4 regions of the Bradyrhizobium sp. BWA-3-5 genome follow, and region 1 is predicted to be linked to each of the others. Evidence: riboswitches for the same ligand, from Rfam matches in the RefSeq annotation. Region 1 holds a riboswitch; each other region holds the start of a gene.
What was found. A riboswitch is a leader RNA that binds a small molecule or an ion and turns the genes downstream of it on or off. The one in region 1 is predicted to bind cobalamin.

Region 1 (7,132 bases):
GCTCGGCAGCCAGCATCGGCTTTCCGCTCATGCGACGCCTCCACCAAGCGCCCGCCGTTCGCGCACGATCAGATAGAGGAAGAACGGCACGCCGATGATCGAGGTGAGCACGCCCACCTTGATATCGGTCGTGGACGGAATGATCCGTAGCGCGATATCCGCGGCCAGCAACAGCGCCGCGCCGGCCAGCGCGCTCGGGATCAGCAGGCGCGCCGGATCGTGGCCGATCAAGGGCCGCACCAGATGCGGGGCGACCAGGCCGATAAAGCCGATTGCCCCGCTGACGGCCACCGCGCCGCCGACCCCCAGCGCGACGCCCGCGATCACCGTTAATCTCAACCGGCCGACATCGACGCCAAGGCTTTGCGCGGTCTCTTCGCCAAGGCTCAGCGCGCGAAAGGCGCTGCGCTGGCTGATCAGCACGGCGGCACCCGCGATGATGAACGGCGATGCGAGCATGACATGGCGGAAGCTGCGGTCCTCCAGCGAGCCGAGCAGCCAGAACGCGATTTCAAGCGCGGCAAAGGGATTGGACGATAGGTTCATCACCAGCGCGGTCGCCGCTCCCGCGAGGCTGGAAATCGCCAGGCCCGAAAGGATCAGTAGCAGCAGGCCGGCGTTTCTTCCGGCGATGCCGAGCAGCACGAACACCGACGCGAACGCCATCGTGATTCCCGCGACCGGCAGCGCGTAGGATCGGACGTCGGCCCAGCCAAGTGCAATCATCAGCACGGCGCCAAACGCGGCCGATTGCGGCGCCCCGAACAGGGAAGGCGACGCCAGCGGATTGCGCAGCAGGCCCTGCAGCGCAGCGCCCGAGAGGCCGAGTATCGCACCGATGGCCAGTCCAAGGATCATTCGCGGCAGGCGAATTTCCGCGACGATGATCCGCTGTACGTCGGTCCCGCCGCCGAGCAGAGCCTCGAGCACGGTCAGCGGCGACAGCCGCACGGGTCCAATGCCGAGCGAGCCAAGCGCCAGCAGTGCCACCAGCGCAGCAAGCCCGGCGGTTGCGATCACCTGTCGTCTTGCGGCATCGGTGCTCACCATGTGGCGCTAAACCCCGCATACGCCGCCGGACCGGTGGTGCCGAAGTTGAAAACCTCCTGATAGTGCTCGTTCAGGATATTCTCGCCGCGCGCAAACACCTTCCAGTTCTTATCAATCTTGTACTCGGTATAGAGATCGACGCGGGTATAGGCGTCGACCTGGCTGGTCTGGCCGGCGCTGCTGAAGCGCTTGGAGACCGTGAGTATGCGGGGCTCGATCAGCCATCTGTCGGTCGGCGTGATGGTCAGCGTGAAGCGCGCCAGGTTTTTCGGCCGCCGCGCCAACACCAGCCCGGTCGCAAGATCGACCGCGTGCAGGTAGGTGTAGGCCGCGTTGAACTTCACGAGGCCCGGCAGAACATCGATCGTTGGGCCCACCTCCACGCCGCTAGTCTCGGCGCGGGCGACATTGACGTAGCAACCAGTCTGAATGCCTCTGCACGGATTGGCGGTTGGTGTCGACGACACAAAGTTGATGAGGTTACTGAAGTCGTTCGAGAAGCCGGTGACCGAGGCGATGACGCGGCCATTGAACAGCGATTGATCGATGCCGGCGTCATAGCCGAAGCTCTGCTCGGGCTTCAGACCCGGCGAGCCGTTGGCCGGATCGTAGAGCTGAAACAGCGTCGGCGCCTTGGCGCCGGTGCCTGCGCTGGTGTGGAATCTGGTGCCGGTCTCGGCAATCGTGTAGGCCGCCGTCGCGCGCCAGGTTTCGAAGCGCGCCACATCAACCACATCGTCCACGCGTCCGCCGAGCGTGATGTTCAGCCGCTCGCCGATCGGGAGCTGCCACAACGTGAACACCGAATTGGTGTCTTGCGCTTTTCCAAGCAATGCATTTCGCGGCCCCGGGGTCGGCAGCAGATTGGTCGAGTAGGTGTCGGCGGTCTCGTGCTGTGTCCGGCTGCCGACGATCAGCGAACCGAAAGCGCCCAGCTTCAGATTGCCCTGATATTCCGCGCCGCTGCTATTGCCGATGAAGTCCGAAATGATTGACGTGGTGTTTTGCGGCAGTTTGTTGGTTTTGTAGGTGACATCGTTGAAGGAGCGGTCGATATGGGTGTCAAATACGTTCAGGCTATGGGTCAGGATGCCCCCGAATGTATCGATCGAGGCACGTCCCCACACCTGCTGTAAAAGCCTCGTCGCGCTTGAAGGTGTATCGGGAAACGCGCCGGTCGATTGGTCATAGGCCGATCGTGTGAATGAGGAGAGCATACCGGTTTCCAGTCGTACGCCTTCACCGGCGTCGTAGCCGAAGCGGGCCGAGCCGCCGAGACGGTCGAAACCGTCGCGTTCCAGCGGGCCGAATTTGGCCTCCAGCGGCGGGATCCGATAACCAAAGCGGGAGAAGCCGTTGCTGTGTTGCGCGGCGCCGGTGACGGCGTAAGACCACGGGCCTGACGATCCGATCATCGATCCGTTGGTCACCGCGGTGCCATAGCTGCCGCCTTCGGTGCGGACATTGAACTGCGCCGGGCCGGTGCCCTTCTTGGTGATGATGTTGACGACACCGCCAATCGCGTCCGAACCATAGAGCGCGCTCTGCGGGCCTTTCAGCACCTCGATCCGCTCAATGGCGCTTGGCGCAAACATCGCGAAATCGAAATCGCCGCTCGCGGCGGTCGGGTCGTTGATCCGGATGCCGTCGATCATCACCAGGGTCTGGCCGGTATTGGCGCCGCGCAGCCGGATGTTCGCGGTCGAACCCGGACCGCCACTCTCAGAAATGTCGAGGCCGGGAACGGTTCGCAGCGCGTCGACCAGCGAGCCGGGATTGCTGGTTGCCAGCGTCTCGCCCTTGACCACGCTGATCGAGCTGCCGGTGCGGCTGATCGGCTCGGACTCCCTGTCGGCCGTCACCACCACCACCTCCGCCGGCTGTGCGGGCGGGGCAGGCGTATTATTCGCGGCCGGCCGCACCGGGCCGGCCCTGCTTCGATCTCGATTTTTGGGAGTTGTACGGGCCGGTTTTGGCGGAGCGTCCGGATTGATCACCACCGGCGGAAGTTGATCCGAGTTCGACCGCGCGTACGCAGCGCTGTGACAATAAGCCAACGCAACAATGGCCGCCGAGCCGGCAGCATATCCTAGCCAATTCATAGTGCCCCTTCCGTCGACCCACCGTCGAACGAGTTGATTTCTCGTCAGCGGCCGGTCTCCTGGCTCGCGGTGGTCTGCGATCCGCCTTCCCAGGCTTGAAGCCCAGTGGCCGTTTGGATCGCGAATGCCGCTTACAGTTGCGGGGGCAGCTGCGGAGTAGGGGCAATTGCCCCGCACCGCATTCCCGTTTCACCTTCTTTCGAAGGCACCGATGACGAATCCAAATAAGCACAATAGCGCGCGCACTTCAAACAGGTCTGAACAGGCGGCGTCTATTGCTGTTGACGATCAGGGTATGCAAGCGCTTTGAATTCCGCGGTTCTCACGCGATTCTCACTCCAAACCGGGAAATCCCGCGAAGCATAGGCAAAGGCCATGACCATCGATCCGCCAGCCGTGCCGCACTTTGACCAGGCTTTCCGCGCCCGCCTATACGATCTGTTTGGCTGGCGCCGCGACGTGCGCCGGTTTCGCAGGGATCCTCTGCCGCCCAGCCTGCTGGAGCGATTGATTGAAATCGGCTGTCAGGCGCCGTCCGTCGGGCTGTGTCAGCCCTGGCGTTTCGTGGTGGTGGATGACCCCGGCCGCCGGCAGAAGGTGGTTGAAAATTTCGAGGCCTGCAACCGCGATGCGCTCGGAGATTATACCGGCGATTTATCTATTCGGTACGCCGCGCTGAAACTGGCCGGATTGCGCGAGGCGCCATGTCACCTGGCCGTGTTTGCCGATCGTTCGACAGGCGTCGGCCACGGGCTTGGCCGGCGCACGATGCCCGAGATGGCAGACTATTCCGTCGTGACCGCAGTCTTTTCAATCTGGCTGGCATCCCGCGCCGAGGGCATCGGCATGGGCTGGATATCGATCCTCGATCCCTGCGCCATAACGGAGATTCTGGATGTCCCGAAGGACTGGCGCTTGATCGGATATTTCTGCCTCGGCTATCCGCAGGCTGACGACGACCGCCCAGAACTTGAGCGCGCCGGTTGGGAGGAACGCCGGCCTGCCGGAGATTTCATTTTTCGGCGATGATTCTTGTAACCATGCGACCCGTCAGGCCGTTCATCGCGTGGTCGCAAGCTGCAGTGCGAGCGCGCAGGCACGGTCGTATTCGTCGAGATTGATCCACTCGTCGATCGTGTGCGGCTCGTTCTGGCCGGCGCCGAAGGTCACCGTCGGCACGCCGTGCCGGACCATCCAGTTCGCATCCAAGCCGCCACTAGCGGCGCGGATATTCGCTGTCGCGCCGACGCCGGACACGGCCGCGACTGCCCGTTTGACCACCGGCAAGCTCTCCTTCATGCGGAACGGATAATAGTCGGTCTCGGCCCTGAACTTGATGCGGCCCGACTTGCCGGCGCTGTTCTTCACCTTCTTTGCAGCCTTCTCGAACGCCGCCTTGTAGGCTTTCGTGATCTCCTTGAAGAACTTTGCATCGTGACTGCGGCTTTCGCCGCGCACATGCACATAGTCGGTGACGACATTGGTGGCGTCGCCGGCCGGCCGTCCGTCGCCGCCGGTGACGGGACCGACATTGCTGGTGCCCTGCCTTTTGCCCTTCACCACCTTGCCGAACCAGCCGCCGGCCTTCACGTCGGCGAGCGCAAGCGCCAAAATCATCGTCGAGCTGATCCCGCGCTCCGGCGCGACGCCGGCGTGCGAGGCGCGGCCGAAAATCTCGACGTGCCAGCGATCCGCGCCGACGGCACCGATCGTGACGTTGGAGGCAGAGCCGCCGTCGTAGTTGAAGGCCATGGCAGGGGAGCCGAGCTCGTCGGTCTTGACGTATCGTGCCCCGTATAGCCCGCTCTCCTCGCGCACGCAGAACAGCAGCGTGATCGGCGGATGATCGAGATTCTGCTTCGCCAGCTCAGACGCCAGCGTCACGAGAACGCCGCAACCGGCACGGTTGTCGCCGCCGAGCGCGGTCTTCGCCTCGTTGACGATCTTGCGCCCCTTCAGCTTCGGCTTGGCGCCGGCGCACAGCGGCACGGTGTCCATGTGGGTCATGAACATGATGCGGGGCTGGTTGTGCATCGCGCCGCGGCCGGGCAGGTCGACAATGAGGTTGCCGGTCTCCGTCGGCACGGGAATCCGTGTGTTGGCGTCGTCGAGGCGGATCGCCTCCGCCGGCACGCCACTTTCCTGCAGCGCGGCGGCCAATTCGCGCCCGATCGCGGCCTCCTTTCCGGTCACGCCCTCGACGGCGAGGAAGCGAAGGAGACGATCGGTGGCGGCCTGCGTGTCGACGGACATGACGGATCCCTTTTGACGAACGGTGCTTTGAAGCATCGTTCGCGGCACCTTGTTTCGCAAGGCAGCTCCGATACTTCGCTAGGGCAATTTAGAGCGGAGCAGGCGGGAATTCGTCAAGGCATCAAACGGCGGGTTGAACGTGCAACCCGCCGCTTCCGGGCAACCCAGCATTGCATCAGCGACCGGGCTCCGGCGCGTGACCGGTCGTTACACTGGCGGAATGGTTTGTCAGTGGCTTCAGTCCCGTGACGACGCGCAACAGAACGTAGAATACGGGTGTCAGGAACAGGCCAAATACCGTGACGCCGATCATGCCGGAGAACACGGCGACACCCATCGCGCGGCGCATTTCCGACCCGGCACCGCTCGAGAGCACCAGGGGCAGGACGCCCATGATGAACGCCATCGAGGTCATCAGGATCGGACGCAGCCGCAGGCGGCTCGCCTCGATCGCGGCCCGAATCGGCGAACGGCCGGCGAATTCCAGCTCGCGTGCGAATTCGACGATCAAGATGGCGTTCTTGGCGGACAATCCCACCAGCACGATCAACCCGATCTGGGTGAAGACGTTGTTGTCGCCCTTCGACATCCAGACGCCGAACATTGCGGCAAGCAGCCCCATTGGCACAATCATGATGATCGAAAGCGGCAAGGTCAGGCTCTCGTAGAGTGCTGCCAGCACCAGGAACACCAGCAGGATCGCCAGCGGAAAGACCCAGATGCCGGAATTGCCTGCGATGAACTCCTGATAGGTCAGGTCGGTCCATTCGAAAGCAAAGCCGGGCGGCAGCACTTCAGCCGCGATGCGCGTGGCCGCTTCCTGGGCCTGACCTGAGGAATAGCCGGGCGCTGCCGCGGCGTTGATGTCAGAGGACAGGAAACCGTTGTAACGGATCGCACGTTCAGGCCCGGCGCTCTGGCGAATCTTCAACAGCGCCGAGAGCGGGATCATGTCGCCGGACGCGGAGCGCACCTTCAATTGCCTGATATCGTCGGCCCGCGCTCGGAACGGCGCGTCGGCCTGGACGTAGACCGAATAGGTGCGCCCGAACTTGTTGAAGTCGTTGACATAGTATGAGCCCAGGTAAATCTGCAGCGTGTTGAAGACCTCCGTCACGGGCACGCCGAGTTGCAAGGCCTTGGTGCGGTCGATATCGGCGAACAGTTGCGGCACGTTGACTTGGAAGCTCGAGAACACGCCCGCGATTTCCGGGGCCTTCTGCATCGCGGCCATGAACGCCTTGGTCGCCTCGTTCAGCGCATCATAGCCGAGGCCGGCGCGGTCCTCGATCTGGAGCTTGAAGCCGCCGATGGTGCCGAGCCCGTTGACCGGCGGCGGCGGGAACATGGCGATGAAGGCCTCCTGAATCCCCGCATATTTCTTGTTCAGCTGGGCCGCGATCGCATTGCCGCTCAACGCGGGATCCTTGCGCTCCTCGAACGGCTTCAACGTGGAGAACACGATACCGGCATTGGAGGAGTTGGTGAAGCCGGAGATCGACAGGCCGGGAAACGCCACCGAGCTCTCGACGCCAGGCTGCGTCAGCGCAATGTCACTCATCTTGCGGATGACCTCTTCGGTGCGGTCGAGCGTGGCGCCGTCGGGCAGTCGCGCGAAGCCGACGAGGTACTGCTTGTCCTGGCCCGGGACGAAGCCGCTTGGCACTTGCTGGAACAGCACGGCGGTCAGGCCAATCAGAAGCACATAAACGCCCATCACCGCCGCC
Region 2 (7,132 bases), on a different replicon from region 1:
TCGATCGCCACAAGCGCCGCCGGATTCTCTCTTGCTATGAAAGTGCGAACGTCATCGTTGCCAAGCGTCGCGTCGTAATAGAGATCGAACAGATGCGCAGGCACAGCCTGCGCGAGATGGGCGAAAGCGGCCATGTGTTCAAGTGTCGCCACTATCTCGGCCGCCCCTCGAAAGCCGTGGCGCATCATGCCGGCGATCCATTTCGGATTGGCGGCGCGCGAACGTACGATCCGCGATATCTCCTCGGTCAACGAGCGTGCATGCGGCTGATCCGGGCGCGTGCCATCGAAGTGATAGAGTGATGGGGCGGCCATGCCAAGGCGCGCCGCCGCGGCCGCAGCGCCCGCCTCGTGTGCGGCATAGTCTGCGGCTAACAGCAGATCGGTTTCCGGCAGGTCTTGCGCATGGACGAACGCATCGGCGGCGAGGAGCCTTGCCTGAATACCTGCGCGATCAGGCCTCATCGTGCCGTCGGGTGCGAATGCCCACGATGAAGCGGAAAGCCAGGCTTCGCCGGCCGCATGTTGCGATGCTTGCGTGAATACATCCGGCATCGATGCCATACCGACGCCATACTGCCCCGGGCGCGGCCCGAACACGCGCGCCGCACGATGCCGATAGGGATTCTCGTCGCCTTCGCGTTCAGAAAGCGCTTCGGCCGCAGCCACGAATAGTTGCGCAAGAGTTGAAAAGACGTCGCGGAACAGCCCCGACACGCGCAGCGTCACATCGATACGCGGCCGGCCAAGAGCGGCTGGCGCGATGATTTCGTAACCGGAGACCCGACCTGACCCATGATCCCAGCGCGGTGCGATGCCTGCAAGGTGCAGGGCCATCGCATAATCCTCGCCTGCGGTGCGCATGGTCGATGATCCCCAGAGATCAACCAGTAGTCCTTTCGGCCAGTCGCCGTGATCCTGCAGGTGACGGCGCAGCAATTCCTCGGCGAGCTTGATCCCTTGCGCATGCGCCGAGCGCGTAGGAACCGCGCGGGGGTCGACGGTGAACAGATTGCGTCCAGTGGGCAGTACATCGCGCCGCCCGCGATGCGGCGAGCCTGCCGGGCCCGGAGCAACGCGCCCACCAGAGAGCGCGTCAAGCAGCGCGCTCTTCTCCGCCTCGCCGCAACCCCCACGGCCGAACACATGCAGCCCATCGCCGAACTGGCTCTCCTTGAGATCGCAGACGAAGCGATCGATCCGAGGAATGACCTCCGCCGGCGCAGCCGAGGCGCCAAGGCCGAGATCGTCTTCCAGGCCCGCGGCCCGCGCTTCATCGCGGATCGCCACAATCAGACGCTGGCGGCGCGCGGGATCGAGACCATCAGACGTCGAATACTCATCAAGCAGTTGCTCGAGCGGACGCAAGCCTTCAGGCAATGCGGCCTGCGCCAGCGGCGGCGGCAAATGGCCGATCGTGACCGCGCTAATGCGCCGCTTGGCCTGCGCTGCCTCACCGGGATCGTTGACGATGAAGGGATAGACCACCGGCATGTCGCCAATCAGCGCTTCCGGCCAGCAGGAGGCCGATAGGGCGACGGACTTGCCGGGCAGCCACTCCAGCGTTCCATGCGTGCCCATGTGGACGACCGCATCAACCTCTTGCCGCCGGAGCCAGAGATAGAACGCGACATAGGCGTGGCGAGGCGTGCGCGAGATATCGTGATACTCGACGTCATGATTGGTGACATCACCGCGCTCGGGCTGAACGGCGATGATCGCCTTGCCACGCTGGATTGCTGCAAAATGAAATTCGCCGTCACGGCAGGCGGGATCGTTCTGCGTCGCCCCCCAGGCGCGCGCGAGGTCATCCTGCAGCTGGCACGGAAGTCTCGCCAGCTCAGCGCCGTAATCAGCAACGCTAAAGGTCAATTTCTCCTGCAGGAGAGCTGCACCAAGCGCTTCTGTTGGCTTCACGTCGAAACCGGCAGCGCCGAGATCGGACAATAGCGTTTCGACCGAAGCAAGCGCGTCGAGCCCGACCGCATGCGCAATCTGGTGCGGACGACCCGGATAATTCGAGAGCACAATCGCCAGCCGCTTCCCCCCCGCCGGCTTGTTCGCGAGCCTGTGCCAGGCGGCCACCCGATCCACGACAGCATCGACACGTTCGTCGTCGGGCATGTGCGCCAGGTGCGAGAATTGCAGTTCGGAATCGCGCGCGCTCGGCGACTTGAAACTGACCACGCCCGCTAGCAGCCGGCCGTCAACCTCGGGCAACACCACATGCATCGCCAGATCGCCCGGCGAGAGACCGCGAAGCGATTCCGCCCACTCCTCGCGCCGGGCCGTCGACAACGCGACCTGGAACACCGGACAGGATGCAGCATCGAAAGGCGTCGTCCCTTCGCCGGTGACAGCAGAGAAAGCGGTTGCATTGACGATCACCGCAGGCGTGCATTCCTCGAACTGCCGCTTAAGCCAATCCGTCACACCGGCCACCTTTAGCGAGGCGACGAACACGCCATAGCCATCAAAACCCTTCTTCCGCAGGGCTGTGATCAGCGCGTCGACCGGGGCGGTATCGGCTGAGGTGAGATAGGAGCGATAGAAGGTGACGAGCGCATGCGGCCCTCGATCGGGATTTGGCAGCGCCGCGACTGCACCACGACGCGGATCGTAGAAACCGATCTCGGGAATTTCGACTTCGCCGACGACAGGTCCCGCATAGAGACCCGAAGCTAGTGCGAGTTGTGCGATTGCAGCCTGCGCCGCAACCGTTCCGCCCTTGTCGCACAACGCCTTCAGCCGTCCGAGCGCCGACACGGGTAATGTCGAGAGCGCATCCAGGCGCGGATCGTCGCGACCGTCCGCGGGGAGCACCGCAAGCGCGATATCGCGGTCCTTCGCAAGTTGATGCAGGGCAGCCAGCCCATATGACCAGTAGGATTCGCCGCCGATCAGGCGCACCAAAATGCCGCGCGCATGCGACAGCGTCCGCTCGATATAGGTGTCGACCGACAGGGGATGACGCAGCTCCGCAAGATTCGCGAGCCTCAGCGATGGCAGTCCGGCACGGCCGCGACGCCAGCCAGAGGCGAACGCGGCAAGATCGCTGTCCGAGAACGAGAGCACGACAAGGTCTGCCGGATCTTGACCGAGATCCTTAGGGATCGCAGTCTCCTCAAGACCGCGGCTCTCGCGAAAGATGACGTGCATCAGATCTCGAGTCCAGTCCTGATGGCCGCCTCATCGATATCGTCGTGTTCACCGATCACCACCAGCTTCGAGCGCCTTGGCCGCGTGCCCCATGGCCTATCGAACTGATGCCCCACCCGCTCGCCGACCGATTGCAGCAGCAATCGCATCGGCTTGCCCGCGACCGCGATATATCCCTTCGCGCGCAATACGTTCTGCTCACGCGCAAGCCGCTTGATCGATTCGACCAGCGCATCCACGTCAGCCACTTCCGGGAGCTCGACGACTATCGAAGCAAAATCGTTGTGTTCGTGCTCTTCTTCGCCGTCGCGATGAGAAGGTCGCGAAGCGAGATCGTCTTCAGCAGCCGCTTCGAGACCAAGGATCACACGCGCATCGACTGCACCATTGACGACAGGCAGCATTGGCACGCGACGCGGCATTTCGGCGGTGATCGCCGCCTTGGCCGCTTCAAGTCCTGCCGCGCCGGCAAGGTCCGCCTTGGTGAGCAGCACGATATCCGCGCACGCGATCTGATCCTCGAACACTTCCGACAGCGGCGTCTCGTGATCGAGGTTCTGATCGGCCGAACGCTGCGCTTCCACTGCGGCAGGGTCGGGCGCAAAGCGGCCGGCGGCCACGGCCTCGGCATCCGCAAGCGCAATCACGCCGTCGACCGTGATTCGTGAGCGGATCTCTGGCCAGTCGAAGGCCTTGAGCAGCGGCTTTGGCAAAGCCAGGCCGGATGTCTCGATCACGATATGATCAGGCCTCACGGGGCGCGAGAGTAGTTGCTCCATGGCGGGGATGAAGTCATCGGCGACCGTGCAGCAGATGCAGCCATTGGCGAGCTCGACGATATTCTCGGCAGGACAGCTGGCGTCGGCGCAGGATTTCAGGATCTCGCCGTCGACGCCCTCGCTACCAAACTCGTTGACAAGCACCGCAAGCTTCTTGCCGTTCGCATTGGTGATCAAGTGCTGGATCAGCGTCGTCTTGCCCGATCCGAGAAAACCAGTGACGACGGTCACCGGAACCTTGGTGAGGGTATTCATTCTGCGGCCTCTGGCAGGACGGCGATCGGTGGAATACGGGCAAGCGACTGCTTGCGGAAGATCGCCGGCCGGCTGCGCCATGGCACAATGCCATCTGGCGCGGCCGCGTAGGCCGCAGCCCCGGCGACTACATCCGGTGCGTTTGCATCGGACAAGCGACCGTACACATAGGACCAGCGCCCAAGCCCCGAGAGCGCAATCGAGCAGCCTTGGCTGCAGGCCGACAGGCATTCGACCGGAACGACGCTGACGCCCTCCGGCACGCCAGCCTCGAGGAGAGCGCTGTGCAGACGCGCGCCCGGTGTGGTTTCGCCATCCCTTACTGCCTGGTCGGCACGACAGGTGATGCAGACGTGAAGCGTGACGGTCATCGCCCCTTCTCAACAAAAATTTGGCGGAGGCGATGAGGTACGCGAACCAATGACACACGGGTTCGCTCCCCGTCGCGGAACACCCCGTCCGCCGGTGGTCAATCGGTGCGCTGGCAGGTCTCCCGGCTTGCGGAGCAGGTTCTTCCCTCGATCTCCACCTTCCCAACCCTTAAAGGTCAGTGGCTCTTGGAGATCTCTCCGGTCACGGTCGCGGGGGCGGCTGCGCTTCAGGCTCGAGCTTTGAGGCTAGAGCCCTATCGCATTCCCTCTTCGCCTGTCGTAGGACAGGAACCAACGCCACCGCACCATTTGCCCAAGCGTGCAACTTGTCAAGCCAAAGGGACGTGCAGATGACTTCCGGATCTGATGCTGCTGAGGAAGAAACCGCGATCTCCGAATTCGCATTGGATGCCCGCCATTCGGCAAAAATGGCAAAGAAAATGGCAAAGAAGAAGGCCGCGCGCGACCGGATGATGTCCACCAAGAGTGGAGAGAGGGGGCTCATCATTGTCCACACCGGGGCAGGCAAGGGAAAATCTTCCTTGGCCTTCGGCATGATCATGCGGTGCCTCGCGCATGGCTTTTCCTGCGCCGTCGTGCAGTTCATCAAGGGTGCATGGGACACTGGCGAGCGCCGCCTGCTCACCGGACATTTTGGCGAACTGTGCCAATTCCATGCGATGGAGGAAGGCTTTACCTGGGAAACGCAGGACCGCGTCCGCGACATCGCCGCTGCCCGCACCGCATGGGAAAAGGCCAAGCAGCTGATCGCTGATGAAGCCTTGCGCATGATGGTTCTCGACGAGATCAATATTGCGCTTCGCTACGACTATCTGGAGATCGGAGAGGTCGTTGAGTTCCTGAAGAATTCAAAGCCGCCAATGATGCATGTCGTCCTCACCGGACGCAATGCCAAGCAGGAATTGATCGACGCCGCCGACCTTGTCACGGAGATGACGCTCGTGAAGCATCCCTTCCGATCCGGCATCAAGGCCCAGCCCGGCGTTGAGTTCTGACCAAGCAATCGGGATTCGATTCGATGGCGCGCGCATTGATGATCCAGGGAGCGGGTTCGGACGTGGGCAAGTCGCTCATCGTGGCCGGCCTTGCCCGCGCTGCCACCCGGCGCGGCAATCGGGTGCTGCCGTTCAAGCCGCAGAACATGTCGAACAATGCCGCCGTGACGGTCGACGGCGGCGAGATCGGACGCGCGCAGGCATTGCAGGCGCAGGCCGCAGGTGTCGAGCCGCATACCGATATGAATCCGGTCTTGCTGAAGCCGGAAACTGATGTCGGCGCCCAGATCATCGTGCACGGACGCCGCGTGGCGACGCTGCGCGCGCGCGTGCATACGCTGCGATGAAGCCATCGCTGATGGCGCCGGTTCTCGAGAGTTTCGCCCGTATCAAGGATCGCGCCGATCTTGTTCTCGTCGAGGGCGCCGGCAGCCCCGCCGAGGTCAATCTGAGGAGCGCCGATATCGCCAATATGGGCTTTGCCCGCAAGGCCGACATTCCCGTCGTGCTGGTCGGCGATATTGATCGCGGCGGTGTCATTGCGCAGCTCGTCGGAATCAAGGCCATGCTCGATCCCGACGATGCGGCCATGATTCGCGGCTTCGTCATCAACAAGTTCCGCGGCGATCCATCACTGTTCGATGACGGCTACCGGCTGATCGAAGCGCGCACATCGTGGCGGGGCTTTGGGGTCCTTCCCTACTTCGCCTGCGCTCGTGAACTTCCGGCCGAAGACGCGCTTGGGCTTACCGGCGCACGCAAGGCAGGCAAGTGCAAGATTGTCTTTTCGCGCTGTCGCGGATCGCGAATTTTGACGACCTCGATCCACTGAAGCTCGAACCTGATGTCGACCTTGTGATGGTCCGGCCTGGAGAAGCAATCCCTGGCGATGCAAAGCTCGTGATCCTGCTGGGCTCGAAGTCGACCCGCGGCGAGCTCGCCTTCCTGCGCGCCCAAGGTTGGGACATCGATCTTCTTGCGCATCATCGTCGCGGCGGTCATGTTCTTGGCGTCTGCGGCGGTTACCAGATGCTCGGACGCAGTGTGGCGGATCCGGAGGGAATTGAGGGACCGGCGGGCGAAACTCCCGGTCTCGGACTCATCGACGTAACGACGGTGATGACGCCACAAAAGACTCTGAGCCGCGTCACGGCGGTCCACGCTGCGACGAACCGGCAGATCGAGGCTTACGAGATTCACATCGGACATACCGACGGGCCGGATCGTGCACGGCCATTTGCTTTGCTTGGCGGAGCGCCGGAAGGCGCGGTATCCAGCGACGGCCGCGTGTATGGCAGCTATCTGCACGGCCTGTTCGCTTCCGACAGTTTCCGCAAGACATTTCTCGCACAACTAGACATTCCGGCCGCGGACCAGCAATACCGCGCCAGGGTGGAGAGCGCGCTCGATACGCTTGCCGATTACATCGATACCTATCTCGATGTCGAAGGCCTGCTTACGCTTGCCCGCTGAGGAGGGGCGATCAAGGCGAGATTGTGGCGGAAAACCGCGCCCATTCCGTCTCGTCACCCGGCAAGCCAAGCCGCAGCCAT
Region 3 (7,132 bases), on a different replicon from region 1:
CCCATGTCGCCAAGGATCAGAAGATCGGGTTCTTTCGTGGCAGCCCGCAGAACCGCGCGCTTGCCGCAGTCAAGGGCTAAGGCCAACTCCGCAGGCTCAAGTGCCGCTTCCTGGCTAAAGTCGCGGCTACTCCGCCGCGGCTTGTCAGTCACGACACCCTCGATCGGAACTTCCGCGAGCGTGCCCGCATCGACGATCTCAAGACTCAAGCCCAGCTCGCGCGCCAGAATCGAAATTGCGGCGCCGCCCGAGGCGAAGTTGGACATCATCGCGATCGTGACTTCCTGCGGATAGGCCGATACGCCTTGGGCGACGATCCCATGATCGCCAGCGAAGACGATGATCGGCGCGCTTTGGGCCCGCGGCTGCTCCGTTTGTTGCAGACCGGCGAGTTCGATCGCGAGATGCTCGAGCCGGCCGAGTGCGCCGTCTGGTTTGGTAAGTTCAGCCTGACGGGCCAGCGCTGCATCGCGATGGATGACTGAAACGTCGGGGCACTCCTGATAGACCCACTCCGGTAGCATGATGTCCTGCCGTTGCATGTTGTCGTTACGAGCGAGCCCGCGCGCGGGGAGCGCTACGATCCGCGCTTGAGAATGTAGCTGTCCATGATCCAGCCCTGCCTTTCGCGCGCTTGCTGTCGAGCGGCGACGATGCTTGGACCCACTTCGGCCAGCGCACCCGACATCGTGATCTCCTCACCCATGCCGAGATAGGCGCCCCACCAGATGTGCAGCCCTGCCGGATCGAGCGACTGAAACGCCGCACCGCCATCGAGCATCACGACCACGGTGTTCGTGCCGTGCGGCCAACCGCCTTCGCGCAGCCGTCGTCCCGTTGTCACCAGGAAAGGCTCGCCTATTTCGTTCAACGGCAGCGAATGTGCCGCGCAAAGCGCCTGGATTGACGTGATACCGGGGACGACCTCGATGGCTGGCAACGGATCAAGCCTTCGCGCGATCCGCAGGCTCGAATCGTATAGCGAAGGATCTCCCCAGATCAGCAGGGCAACGCGCCCCTCACTCCCGAGATGCTGCGCAATTTCGTGCGACCAGGTCGAGGCCAAGGCATCGTGCCATTCATCCACGCCCTTGCGGTAATCCTCTTGGCCGGCGTCACGCACCGGTATGACGAACTCGGCGATCCGCGTCCGGTCGTTGTCAAGCACCTGCGCGCAGATCGTCCGCCGCAATTCGGCGAGATCGGATTTCACGTCCCCCTTGCGCGGGATGAGAACGAGATCGGCGGCGTTGATCGCGCGCACGGCAGCAAGCGTAAGCTGCTCGGGATCGCCGCAACCGATGCCTATCAGGGAGAGCGTCAGCATAGCTTATGCGAAGGGCGGCCGCTGCCTGCGACCGCCCTCACTTAATCTTATGCGGCGTTGTGCAGGCGGTAGGTGACGAGGCCGTTCGCCGTCACGCCACGCATCGATTTCGCCAATGCCAGCACGGCTAGATCAGCTAGCGGCTCGATGACCACGACGATCGCGTAAGAAGCGGCGAAAGACGCAATGGAAGTGAGGTTCTCGGCCGCAAAGCCCGCACCATACAGCGCCCAGAAAGCGACCCACAACACGATGCCGGATTGATAGGCGGTCGAAAGCGCAAGCGCCTGGCGATATTGCAGGTCAACAAAGGCGGTGTTGCGGGGAATGATCCGCCCGGCCAGCACCTGGATCGCAAACAGCGGCACCAGCAGCGTGGTCACGTTCATGCCGTATTGCGGCAGGTCGGCAGGTACGAAGAGCAGCCCCTGAAGCAGAAGACCAAGCGCCAACCCGAACGCGGCTGGCGCTGCGCCGAACAAGAGGAACAGTGTCGAGCCGAGAATGAAATGCACCTCCGAGACGCCGACCCGGAAATGCGGCAGGAGTTCGAAGAACGAGAAGACCAGGACTGTTGTTGCGACGGTGCGCACCGCCAAGGAAACGATTCCCTGCTCGCGCACGGTCTCTGCCGCAAGCTTCAATGCGCAGCCCGCGGCGGCGGCACCTGTCGCGTAACTCAGCACGAGCTTGGCGCCCGTAACGATACCTGGTTCGATATGCATGATCTACGTCCCTTCTGCCGTCCCACCCGACGGCTTTGGTGTTGAAAGCTGCAGGGCCGATCTCCTGGCTCGCGGTCGAAACGGGTCTCCGGCCTTCCCGAGCTGACGGCCCAGCGGCGGATCGGAGCCCCTCACCGCTTACAGTCGCGGGGGCGGCCGGGGCTTCGGGTACCGCAATTGGGTCCGCCCTTCCCCGTTCCCGATTATGCTCCGGCGCTTTGCGCCGCTTCGAGCACCTTGGCTGCACTGTGTGCTCCTTCCGAAGAGGACGCGTCAAGGGGCTCGCGAGATCGGGCGACGGCATCATCACGTAGCCTCGCCCGCCAGCGCGCCGAAACGAATGACCGTCGTTGCGGCGTCGGTTTGCGCGAGCTGGGTCTGCGAGCTTCGCAATCGTCGTACGGACAAGCCGCCTGTTCGGCGCCGCCGATAGACTCGGCAAACAGCGACGACGTATCGGGAGCCATGCCGTGCTCGATCAGTCTTGCCACGAGCGCCGGAAATGTCCGCTTGCCCATATAGACCAAAGTCGTCGATTCCTTATGGGCGAGCGCCGCCCAATTGAGATTTTCGGGCAATTGCCCAGTGATATCAGCGCCGGTCACGAGCTGGAGGCGGCGCGAGGTATGCCGGCGGGTCAGTGGAATGTTGGACCGCGCTGCCGCAACGCAGGCCGAGGTAACGCGCGGAATGATCTCGTAGCTGATGCCCGCCGCGCGCAGCGCTTCGATCTCCTGTTCAAGCCGGCGGAAGATGCCGGCGTCTTCCGATCTCAAGCGAACGACGCCCCCACCTGCGGCGGCGTAGTCGATGAGCAGCCGGTTGACATGCTCCTGTTTGACCGAGGGCCGGCCTGCACGCTTGCCGACCGCCACCAGATTGGCCCCGGGGCGGGCGTGATCGAGGATCGCGCCCGAGGAAAGGTCGTCATAGAGCACGACATAGGCGGCGCGCAGACGCGCGGCCGTCTTGAGCGTCAGGAGCTCAGGATCGCCTGGACCAGCCGAGACAAAGGAAGCAAAGCCGCTCACCGGTCCTCCGCAATGAGGTGGAAGAACGTTCCACTGGCGTATCCGCGCCGCGAGCCGGTCTCCGCAACGACCGCGCCGGTCGCGTCACGCACGATAGCCAGGCGCGTATCGGGCTGAGAGACAATGGTGGAGTAATGGAATTCGTGGCCGCGCAGACGCGCGCCGGCCTTATGCCCGGGCATTGGCACCGCAAGCTCCGCAAGCCGGTAGCCCAGATGCATGCTACGTTGGGCAAAACTCGTTTCCAGGCCGAGCAATCCCGTCATCTCATGATGTACGTCATTGGCGTCGGTCAAGGCGGAGCCCAGCACCATATAGCCGCCGCATTCGCCATGCACCGGCCGTGTCTCCGCAAAGGATGTTAGCGTGCGGCGAAATCGGCGATTTGTCGCGAGTTGGCCAGCGTGCAATTCCGGATAGCCGCCCGGCAGCCAGCAGACGTCGGCACTATCATCAGGGCCTTCATCGGCGAGCGGCGAGAAAGTCACGATCTCGGCTCCGGCTGCGCGCCAAGCCTCCAGCATGTGCGTATAGACGAACGAGAATGCAGCGTCGCGTGCGAGCGCGATGCGTTGTCCGGGTGGCGTGACGCTTAGGCCGTGTGTGTCGCGTGACGCCATCCAGGTGCATGCCGATTGCAGCACCGCATCGAGATCGACGTGCTCGGCGGCGATGCGTGCGGCCTCTGCAATAAGCTCGTTAACCTCAGCCTGCTCCTCGGCTTGCACGAGGCCCAGGTGCCGCTTCGGCATAGTGATCGCGGCGTGGCGGGGCAACGCCCCGAACACCGAAATGCCTGCCCCTGCCAGGGCGCGCCGCACCAGGTCTTCGTGCCGCGCGCTGGCGACGCGGTTGAGAACGACGCCGGCAAGACGCACGCCCGCGCGGAAATCGCGCAGTCCCGCAGCCACCGCCGCGGCAGTTTGCGCCTGTCCGGAAGGATCGATCACGAGCAGGACCGGCCAACCCATCATCTCGGCGATATCGGCGGTCGCGCCGGTCCCCGAAACGCCTGGCGCGGCAACGCCGTCGAACAGGCCCATCGAACCTTCAGCCAGAATGAGGTCCGCATCGCGTCCGTGCGATGCGACCGATTCGATCGCCTCACGACGCATGGCCCAGCTATCAATATTCACCGAAGTGCGTCCCGTGGCGGCCGCATGAAAGGCCGGGTCGATATAATCGGGCCCGCTCTTGAAGCACTGCACCTTCAGCCCGCGATCGCGATAGGCGCGTGCCAATGCCAGCGTCAGCGTCGTCTTGCCGACACCGGATGCAGGCGCCGAGATGACGAGGCTCGCCGCCATCACGAGCCTTCCGGAAAGCGCGGCGTCGGCCCGAGCGGCCGATAGCGGCGGTCATAGTCGGCAGCATACAAGCGGCTTTCTCCGAAATCTTCCGAACCCAGTGTGCGGCCGACCAGAATGACGGCCGTGCGCTCGAGCTCGGTGCTTGCGGCAGAATCCAGCGTACCGAGCGTGGCGCGAATGATGCGCTGATCCGGCCAGCTCGCGCGCCACACGATCGCGACCGGGCAGTCTGCTCCATAGTACGTGGTCAGCTCATCAATCACCTTGGAAAGCAGATGGATCGAGAGATGGATTGCCAGCACCGCACCGGTGGCAGCGAACGCGGCGAGTTTTTCGCCCTCCGGCATCGCGCTCGCCCTGCCCGGCATTCGGGTCAGCACGACGGATTGCGTGCGACCCGGCAGCGTGAGCTCGGCCGCGAGCACTGCCGCGGCGGCGGAAAAGGCCGGCACGCCTGGCGTGATTGAATAGGGAATTTGCAGCGCACTCAGCCGGCGCAATTGCTCGCCCATCGCCGACCAGATCGAGAGATCTCCAGAATGCAGCCGTGCGACGTCCTTTCCCTCACGATGCGCGGTGACGAGCTCCGATATGATGTCGTCGAGCGATAGTGGTGCAGTGTTGACGATGCGCGCGTCCTTTGGGCAATACGCGAGAACTCCCTCGGGCACGAGCGAGCCGGCATAGAGGCAGACTGGACAGGCGGTGATAAGATCGCGTCCCCGCAAGGTGAGCAGATCGGCTGCGCCCGGCCCGGCGCCGATGAAGTGCACGGTCATTCGCCGTCCCCTTCCGCGATCGCTGCGGTCGCCATTCGATCTTGCGAAACGGTCCGCGCCGAAACAAGGCGCGCGCCACGGCCGGCCACGGCCAGCGCCGCAGCTTCGGCGACGGAGCCCGTGCCGAACTTCGCCTTGATGAATTCGGACTGTGTGGACGTGACGATGCCGGCCAAGACATCGGCCGGAACGGACCTAACCGACACATTGAGCTCACACGCAAGCGCTTTGAGCGCAGCGGCTTCGGCCTTGTCGCTAACGGTGGCGACTGCAGCGAGACCGTCAGAACCTCCCGCGGCGTCGAGCGCTTCACGCAGCGAAGCAAGCGTGACGTCCTGCTTGAATCCCAAACCTGCGACCTTCACTTCATCGCACTCCATTGCACGACCGGCCGCCCCGCCTCCCAGGAACGATAACGGCCGAGGTTATCGGCATGCGCGATCTCGACCCGCATCAGCTCGCCGCCGTGGCGTTGATGCAGGCTCGAAAGCAGCGCCTCTGTCTCAAGCGTAACTGCGTGCGCAACCATCCGCGTTCCGGCCTCAATGCGCGACCAGGCGGCATCGAACATCGTGGCGTCGAACCCTCCGCCGATGAAGACCGCTTGCGGGGTCTCAAGGCCTGAAAGGATCTGAGGTGCCGGTCCCTCAATCGCCGTGATCCGATGCGTCAGGCCGAACTTCGCGGCGTTGCTGCGGATGTTTGCTGCACGATCGGCCCGCGCTTCAATTGCGATCGCCGTGCCACCGCAGAGAGCCCATTCTATAGATATCGAACCGGAGCCCGCGCCGATGTCCCACAATCTTTCACCGGGCCTCGGCGCCAACGCCGAAAGCGCGAGCGCGCGCATCGGCCGCTTGGTGATCTGACCGTCATGCACGAAGAGCGCGTCTGAAAGGCCGGAGCTGCGCGGAACTCCGTCCGGTCCATTGGCTTCGAGCGCAACGGCCACCGGACCCACGCCCGCATCGGTCGCGTAGCTGTCGGCACGATGCTGCGTCACGGATTCGCGCGGGCCACCGAGCGCGGCGAGAGTCCATAGCGGTGACGCGCCCCAGCCCCGCGCCGTCAGCCAGTTGGCAAGATCGCCGGCCGCCCTGCCGTCGCGCACGAGACAGATGATGCGAGCTTCGCGTGCTAAGTGCGGCACCAGGCGCTCGAACGGAGATGCGTGAAGTCCGAGACAAACGACAGATTCGAGCCGCCATCCGAGCCGCGCCGCGGCAAGAGAGAATGTCGAGGGAGCGGGATGCGCGATCCATTCGCTTTTGCGCAGCCGCTCCACGAGGTTGCTGCCGACACCGTGCCAGAACGGATCGCCCGAGGCGAGCACCGCCGTCGGACGGCCACGGCACGCCAGCACGCAGTTCGCATCGAAGGGCGCAGGCCAGCGACGACCGCGGTCGGTAATGCCTGCCAGCACGAGATGCCGCTCGCCGCCGAACACGGTCTGGGCTTCCCCAAGCGCCTTTCGGCTTGCTTCCGAGAGGCCGACAAGGCCATCTTCGCCAATGCCGATAATGGTCAACCAGGGATTATCCATGATGCGCGCCCTCATTCTGGGCGGAACGAGCGATGCTAATCTGCTTGCGGATGCCGCCGCGCGCGCCGGGCTCGACGCGATCTATTCGTATGCCGGACGGACGCGAGCTCCGATCGGCCAATCGCTGCCAACGCGCATCGGCGGGTTTGGCGGCGCGAGCGGCCTTGCCGAATACATTCGACGGGAAGGAATTACGCATCTCGTCGACGCGACGCATCCCTTCGCGGCCGAGATGAGCCGCAACGCGGTTGCAGCGTGCGAGGCGACCAGGATACCACTGATCGCGCTCGAGCGCGAGCCCTGGGCAAAAACGCCCGGTGACAATTGGATCGAGGTCGCGGATATCACCTGCGCTGTCGCGGTGTTGCCGGAGAATCCCGCGCGGGTGTTCCTTGCGATCGGCCGGCAGCATATCGA
Region 4 (7,132 bases), 2.2 Mb from region 1:
AGGCGTCGAAGGCAATCCGGGCATTGCGGGGCAGTTATGACTGACTTGGCGGCCATCGTTCGCACCACGATCGTAGCGCTTCTGATCGCAGCAGCCGCCCCTGATACCCGCGCCCAGCAGGTGCCGCTGCAGGACAAGCCGTTTGCCGAGCACAAGATCGTGCTGCAGCTCTCCGACAACGACCCGCGCAAGCAAAGTCTCGTCCTCAGCGTCGCCAGCAATCTGATGAAGCACTACGACCCGGACAAGGTGGCGATCGAGGTCGTGGCGTTCGGTCCCGGCATCGACTTGCTGCGCCCGGAAAACCCCAACCGCAAGATGGTCGAAAGCCTGGTAGTGCAAGGCGCGCGCTTCGACATCTGCCTCAACACCGTTGATACGCTTGAGCGCGACAGCGGCAAGCGGCCGGAGTTCATTGCCGCGGCGACGCCGGTGCAGGTTGGCGTCGCGCAGATCCTGTTTCTGACGGAGAATGGCTATACGCTGGTGAGGCCGTGACCGCTGCCATCATTTGCGAGCAGCGGCGGGGGGGCTTAGGGAGTAAAGATTATTTTACTGGGGCGCTTTGTGTAGATGAAAGCTGTTTGAGAAGACCACCAAATTAGAATAATATCCTGCATGAGACTCAGATTTTGAGCGCGGCAGCAGGCATGATCTTTCGCCAACTCTTCGACAGCGTTTCCGGCACCTACAGCTATTTGCTGGCGAGCCGCGCCGGCGGCGAGGCGCTGATCCTCGACCCCGTGCTGGAGAAGGCCGACCGCTATTACCAGTTGCTGCGCGAGCTCGATCTGCGGCTGGTGAAGGCGGTCGACACCCATCTGCACGCCGATCACGTTACCGGCCTTGGCGAGCTGCGCGACCGCACCCAGTGCATCACCATCATGGGCGAGCAGAGCAAGGCCGACGTGGTGTCGATGCGGGTTTCCGACGGCGACAGGGTGACGATCGAGGGGCTCTGCCTCGACGTCATGTATACGCCCGGCCATACCGACGATTCCTATTCCTATCTGATGGGCGACCGCGTCTTCACCGGCGATACGCTGTTGATCCGCGGCACCGGCCGCACCGACTTCCAGAACGGCTCTTCCCGGGCGCAGTACGAGTCGATCTTCAACCGGCTGTTGAAGCTGCCGGAGGAAACGCTGGTGTACCCCGCCCACGACTACAAGGGCGACACGGTTTCCACCATCGGCGAGGAGAAGCGCTACAATCCGCGGCTGCAGGTGCGCAACGTCGACGAATATATCGAGCTGATGGCGAACCTGAAGCTGCCGAACCCCAAGATGATGGATGTCGCGGTGCCCGCCAACATGCATGTCGGCCTGCACCAGGAAGAGCTCGCCAGGCAGGGCCTCGCACTCACGGCGCGCGATGCCATCAACAGCCTCGGCCGGCCCGACATCCTTCTGGTCGATCTACGCGAGGACGGCGAGCGCGCCAAGCATGGCACGATCTCGGGCGCGCTGCACGCGCCCTATCCCGGCATCGCCGAGAGCCTGAAGCCCGGCGGCATGCTGCGCGAGGTCGCCGCCGCCACCGGCCGCCGCGTGGTGTTCTTCTGCGCGTTCGGCGAGCGCTCGGCAATGGCGGTGGCCGCCGCGAAGAATGCGGGGCTCGCCAACACCGCGCATATCGAGGGCGGCATCGATGCGTGGAAGAAGGTCGGCGGACCGGTGGTTCAAGGGTAGTCAAGTTGAAGTCGTCGTCCCTGCGAACGCAGGGACCCATACGCCGCGGCGCCAATGATAGACGTCGCGGCTGGTTGCCTTTCTTATTACATGCCCTGTGGTTATGGGTCCGTGCCTTCGCAGGGACGACGCGGCATTTGCGGCGCATGCTGCCCCGCCACTTTCAACTCTGCCGCCATCGCATCAAACATCCGCCCAGGGAACGATCACGGCTTCGTTCTGGTGTTCCGCGCGATAAGCCGAGATCCGGAACACATCCGCCATCACCTGTTCGGAGAGCGCCTCAGCCGGCGCGCCCTGCGAGACCAGCCGTCCGTGGTGTAGCACCAGCACGTGATCGGCAAACCGCGCGGCCAGCCCGAGATCATGCGTCACCACCATGACCAGCACGCCCTTGTCGGCGGTTGCGCGCAAATTCTGCATGACGTCGATCTGGTGCCGCGGGTCGAGCGAGGCGGTCGGCTCGTCGGCGAGGATCACCGGCGCTTCCACCGCCAGCGCACGGGCCAGCGCGACGCGGCTGCGCTCGCCGCCGGACAGTTCGGTGACGCGGCGATCGCTGAACTCCATGACGTCGACCGCCTGCATGGCACGCAGCACCGCCTCCGCATCCCTCGCCGACAGCCGCGCGGGATCGGTCGCACCATGCGGATAGCGGCCGAGCGCCACGATATCGCGCGCGACCAGCGGCCAGTGCACCATGTGTCCCTGCGGCAGATAGCCGAACCGCTTTGCGCGCTCGCGCAGCGGCAGCGACGACAGCGCCTGTCCGCCGATCTCGATTTCGCCTTCGGACGGGATCAATCCCGCCAGCGCCCGCAGCAGCGTCGTCTTGCCGGCGCCGTTGGGACCGACCAGCGCCACCAGATGGCCTGCCGTCAGCGCCAGCGACACGTCCTGCAGCACGACGCGGCCGGCGAGCCGTACAGCGAGTGCCTTTGCGGTCAGCAGCGCATTCTCGCTCATGCGACACCTCCGCCGAGCGCGCGGCGCTCGCGCATGATCAGATAGAGAAAGAACGGCACGCCGATCATCGAGGTCAGCACGCCGACCTTGATGTCCGACGTCGAGGGAATGATGCGCACCGCGATATCGGCCGCCAGCAGCAGCGCGGAACCGGCGAGCGCGCTCGGGATCAACAGCCGGCCCGGATCATGGCCGATCCCGGGCCGCATCAGATGCGGCGCGACCAGGCCGATGAAACCGATCGTGCCGGTGACGGCAACCGCCCCGCCAACGCCGAGCGCGACGCCCGAAATGACAAGCAATCGCAAGCGGCCGACATCGACGCCGAGGCTTTGCGCGGTTTCCTCGCCGAGGCTGAGCGCGCGAAAGGCATGGCGCTGACTGAGCAGCATGGCGGCGCCGGCAATAATGAAGGGTAGCGCCAGCATCACGTGCTGAAAGCTGCGGTCCTCCAGCGAGCCCAGCAGCCAGAACGCGATCTCCAGCGCCACGAAGGGATTGCTGGAGAGATTCATCACCAGCGCCGTGGCCGCCCCGGCAAAGCTCGAGATCGCAAGTCCCGACAGAATGAGAATCAATAACCCGGCATTGCGCCCTGCGATCGACAGCAGCACGAACACCGAGCCGAAGGCGGCGATGATCGCCGCCACCGGCATCGCATAAGAGCGCACGTCGGCGAGGCCCAGTGCAATCACCAGCACCGCACCGAACGCGGCCGATTGCGGCGCGCCGAACAGCGAAGGCGACGCCAGCGGATTGCGCAACAGGCCCTGCAGCGACGCCCCCGATAGTCCGAGAATGGCGCCGATCGCCAGCGCCAGCAGCGTGCGCGGCAGGCGAATTTCCCGCACAATGACCTGCGATACCTCGCTGCCGCCGCCGAACAACGCTTCCGCCACCACTAATGGCGAGAGCCGCACCGGCCCGATGCCGAGCGAGATCAGCATCAGCAGCACAACGAGAGCTGATATCGCAAGCGTCGCGCCGATCCGCCGGCGCGCGGCATCCGCATTGGTCAGGGTTACGGCCTCAACACTCATCAATAGTCCAACGGCAGTTTTGCTCGCTGAGGTACATCAGTCCGGTAGGCGCGGCGCATGCGGCAAAAATAGCGCACCCGTCCAGCGAGGATTCCGAGAGCGCCTCCGGCGGATTGACTCGCTATTTGACAAACTTCTACCATAGTTTCCGACGGTTCCCGTTCGGGGATCAAAAGGGAATGCGGTGCGGGGAAAATCCCCAATTCCGCGGCTGCCCCCGCAACTGTAAGCGGCGAATCCTTCGTCATAGGCCACTGGGCATCTCGGTCCTGGGAAGGCGACGATGGGGTAACGACCCGCGAGCCAGGAGACCTGCCGTCAGCCGTGGTCACACGCGAAGATGTCGGTCGGGGAGTACAGGCATTAGCTTCACCTGAGCTGCTTTAGGCACATGGTGAGACTTAGTTCGCTGTGACGTGCCACTGACGTCATACCGAGGTCTCGACCATGTCTTCCACCACCGCCATGCGGCAACACCGCTTCTGGCTCGCCAGCAGTTTTTTGGCGCCGATCGTATCGTTCGGCATTTCCGCCGCAGAGGCGCAGCAGGCGCCATCCGAACCATTGCCGCCGATCGAGATCACTTCGCCGACCGACCCGAATCGGACTCGCGCAAAGCCGACCTACGATGAAGCATCAACCTCGCGCCGCGTCGTGCCGGCGGCTGCGCCATCAAGCGGCACGCGGCCCGCATCCGGAACCGGCGCGGATGCCTCGCCGCAAAGTGCTGCGCAAGGTGCGGGCGGAGGCGGCGGCCGGCAGTTCTCCGGCATCGTCGGGACGTCGGCGACGGTGATCACGGCTGCCGAGATCTCGCATTCGCCGGCCCAGACGCTATCCGAGATCATTGCGCAACAGCCGGGCGTGCAGTTGCAGTCGCTCTATGGCGGCGTCAACGGCGCCAAGACGTCGGTCGATCTCCGCGGCTTCGGCGCGTTTGCCACCGCCAACACCCTGGTCCTCGTCAACGGCCGCCGGCTGAACGATATCGACATGGCCGGGGTCGATCTTTCGACCATTCCGCTCCAATCGATCGAACGGATCGAGATCACCCGCGGCAACAGCGGCGCAGTGCTCTACGGCGACAACGCGGTCGGCGGCGTCGTCAACATCGTCTTGAAGGACGGCGTCGGCGGCCCGCCCGTCGCGATGCGCGCAGAGGCCGGTATCGGCTCGTTCAACCAGCGGCTTGCGAACATCTCGGCCGCGACCAATTACGGACCTTGGTCGACGTCCTTCTATGGCAACGCCATCAAGTCTGATGGTTACCGGGTCAACAACGCCCTCGACCAGCGCAACGGGGTGGGCAATCTCAACTACAGCACACCGGACCTCAAGGCCTTCCTTACGGTGACTGGTGACGACCAGAAGCTCGGGTTCCCGGGCGGACGCACCGTCGATCCCTCAATCGGACTCGATCAACTCGTCACTGACCGCAGGGGGACCAATACGCCGTTCGATTACGGCAACCAGCAGGGCGCCAGCGCCACCACCGGCTTTACCAAGACAATCATGAACGGCGTCGACCTGATCGTCGACGGCGGCGTTCGGAAGAAGGACACGCAAAGCGGCTTCTTCGGCGCGGTACCGTTTGCCTCGCCACTTCCGAGCTTCTCCTCCACCTATAACGACGCATCATTGCTGACCTGGTCGATCACGCCGCGATTGAGCGTCAAGAATTCGATCTTCGGGATGCCCTCGCAGATCCTGACCGGCATCGATTATTACGATGCGACATTCAATCAGGACCGCGGAGCGTTCAAAGGCCTGGCGCCAACCCACATCTATGACCTGTCGCAACAGACGCTGGCCGGCTACTGGCAGCAAACCATCGGCCTGTTGCCGGCGACCGATTTCTCCTATGGCGCCAGGATTCAAAACACCAGCCTGAGTGCCCGCGATCGGTTCGATCCCAATGCGCCCGGTTGCGCCTTGTTCTTCAATTGCAGCCCCGCGGCCTCTCCGCTCGACAGCAACGAAACACAATACGCACTGCATGCCGGCCTCGAGCACCGCTTCAACAGCGTGTTCTCGGTATTCGGCCGTGCCGCGCGGGCATTCCGCACCCCAACCGTCGACGAGCGTGTCTCCAATGGCCCCTTCTTCGTTCCGGGGACTTTCCAGTTGAAGACCCAGACCTCGCACGACATCGAGGGCGGATTCCGCATCAAGAGCGGTGGCTTTCAGATGCAGTCGAGCATCTACAACATGGATCTCGAGAATGAGATCCATTTCATTCCAGCACTGTTCTACAACGTCAACCTCGGTCCGACCCGCCGCTACGGCTCGGAGACCAGCGCCTCGCTGCGCGTCAGCGACACCGTGACGCTGCGCGGCGGCGTGGCTTACACCCGCGCGGTGTTTCGCGAAGGGGAGTTCGCCGGTAACGACGTGCCGCTGGTATCGCGCTACACCGCCAGCGGCGGCGTGACCTGGAACATCTGGCAGAACTACCTGGTGCTGGATGCCACCGTCCGCGCCTGGAGCGAACGCTTCATGGACAATGACCAGGCCAACACTCAGCGGCGCATTCCGGCGGACGCCACCGTCGATTTGAAACTGAGCGGCGCCTACGATCGCTTCTTCTGGTCGGTCAGCGTGAACAATTTGTTCAACGCGCTGTACTACGACTACGCGATCGCCAGTTCATTCACACCGGGGCGCTTCTCAGCCTATCCGCTGCCGGGCCGCACCTTCATGGTGAAGGCGGGCGCGACTTTCTGAACGGAATCACCGCTCCGGTCATGCCGGATCGGGCGCAACGATATTCTCTCGGGCAATCCTGCCCGGGAGAATGGTTTTGGATGTTACGGAATTGCAAGGACATGATTGATTTGGAAAGAAAGCGACATCTTTTCGACCAAAAATAACGCTTTCCGTGATCGGATCCCGTGATAAATGAAGCCGCAAAATCGCTCGACATATCTGTCGCAACTCAAACGGCGCGACGGGAGCGAGCGTCGAAGACGCCGCCGATCCGCGACAGATTTACGTCGGACGCGCGACCAAAACAACGAATGGATTGAGACTGACTTGAAATGACGAACGACGATCAAGATCGTACCGCGAAGGCCGCAAGAGCGGCCGAGGATGCCAGGTCGGCCATGGCCGAGCGGGAAGCCGCCGCCAAAGCGACGCTCGACAACATGGCAAGGTTGAGGGCGTTGCGCCTGGCCCGCGAAGCGGCCGAGCCGCAGCGCGCGCCTGCCGCCCGAAAGACGCGCACCGCCAAGACAACGAGCAAGGCAACAAGGAAGCCGGCCGAAAAAGCGACTCCCGCCCTTTCCGACTGGCTGGCAAGCCAGCAAAGCGGCGGACGGCGTATCTGATCCCGCGAGACGGACGCGAAACTGCGATGCGTCAGGCCGGTCCCGGCCAATCGATCATCGATCGCGTCTTGTTCTCGGCGTCGTAAACCTGCACCTGAAGCATCTG

Region 2: it holds a riboswitch for cobalamin, as region 1 does, so the genes downstream of both, RX331_RS38535 (DUF1636 domain-containing protein) here and RX331_RS30205 (TonB-dependent receptor plug domain-containing protein) in region 1, are expected to answer to the same signal.
Region 3: it holds a riboswitch for cobalamin, as region 1 does, so the genes downstream of both, RX331_RS38470 (energy-coupling factor ABC transporter permease) here and RX331_RS30205 (TonB-dependent receptor plug domain-containing protein) in region 1, are expected to answer to the same signal.
Region 4: it holds a riboswitch for cobalamin, as region 1 does, so the genes downstream of both, RX331_RS02805 (TonB-dependent receptor) here and RX331_RS30205 (TonB-dependent receptor plug domain-containing protein) in region 1, are expected to answer to the same signal.

The regions. Positions count from the first base shown of each region.
Region 1 is NZ_CP136626.1:6,292,663-6,299,794, reverse strand. It holds gene RX331_RS30215 (ABC transporter ATP-binding protein) at 1-31, opposite strand, end outside; gene RX331_RS30210 (iron ABC transporter permease) at 28-1,050, opposite strand; gene RX331_RS30205 (TonB-dependent receptor plug domain-containing protein) at 1,044-2,915, opposite strand; cobalamin riboswitch at 3,184-3,380, opposite strand; gene bluB (5,6-dimethylbenzimidazole synthase) at 3,528-4,181, shown strand; gene RX331_RS30195 (M20/M25/M40 family metallo-hydrolase) at 4,212-5,405, opposite strand; gene RX331_RS30190 (multidrug efflux RND transporter permease subunit) at 5,581-7,132, opposite strand, start outside.
Region 2 is NZ_CP136627.1:119,593-126,724, forward strand. It holds gene cobN (cobaltochelatase subunit CobN) at 1-3,158, opposite strand, end outside; gene cobW (cobalamin biosynthesis protein CobW) at 3,158-4,192, opposite strand; gene RX331_RS38535 (DUF1636 domain-containing protein) at 4,189-4,563, opposite strand; cobalamin riboswitch at 4,658-4,874, opposite strand; gene cobO (cob(I)yrinic acid a,c-diamide adenosyltransferase) at 4,992-5,579, shown strand; partial or broken gene RX331_RS38545 (cobyric acid synthase) at 5,603-7,052, shown strand; gene cobD (threonine-phosphate decarboxylase CobD) at 7,063-7,132, opposite strand, start outside.
Region 3 is NZ_CP136627.1:108,813-115,944, forward strand. It holds gene cobT (nicotinate-nucleotide--dimethylbenzimidazole phosphoribosyltransferase) at 1-524, opposite strand, end outside; gene cobF (precorrin-6A synthase (deacetylating)) at 578-1,327, opposite strand; gene RX331_RS38470 (energy-coupling factor ABC transporter permease) at 1,375-2,052, opposite strand; cobalamin riboswitch at 2,089-2,307, opposite strand; partial or broken gene cobA (uroporphyrinogen-III C-methyltransferase) at 2,359-3,083, opposite strand; gene RX331_RS38480 (cobyrinate a,c-diamide synthase) at 3,080-4,390, opposite strand; gene cobM (precorrin-4 C(11)-methyltransferase) at 4,390-5,172, opposite strand; gene RX331_RS38490 (cobalamin biosynthesis protein) at 5,169-5,537, opposite strand; gene cbiE (precorrin-6y C5,15-methyltransferase (decarboxylating) subunit CbiE) at 5,534-6,715, opposite strand; gene RX331_RS38500 (cobalt-precorrin-6A reductase) at 6,714-7,132, shown strand, end outside.
Region 4 is NZ_CP136626.1:601,894-609,025, reverse strand. It holds gene soxB (thiosulfohydrolase SoxB) at 1-40, shown strand, start outside; gene RX331_RS02825 (hypothetical protein) at 37-498, shown strand; gene RX331_RS02820 (MBL fold metallo-hydrolase) at 651-1,691, shown strand; gene RX331_RS02815 (ABC transporter ATP-binding protein) at 1,875-2,657, opposite strand; gene RX331_RS02810 (iron ABC transporter permease) at 2,654-3,697, opposite strand; cobalamin riboswitch at 3,833-4,032, shown strand; gene RX331_RS02805 (TonB-dependent receptor) at 4,145-6,421, shown strand; gene RX331_RS02800 (hypothetical protein) at 6,736-7,026, shown strand; gene RX331_RS02795 (hypothetical protein) at 7,058-7,132, opposite strand, start outside.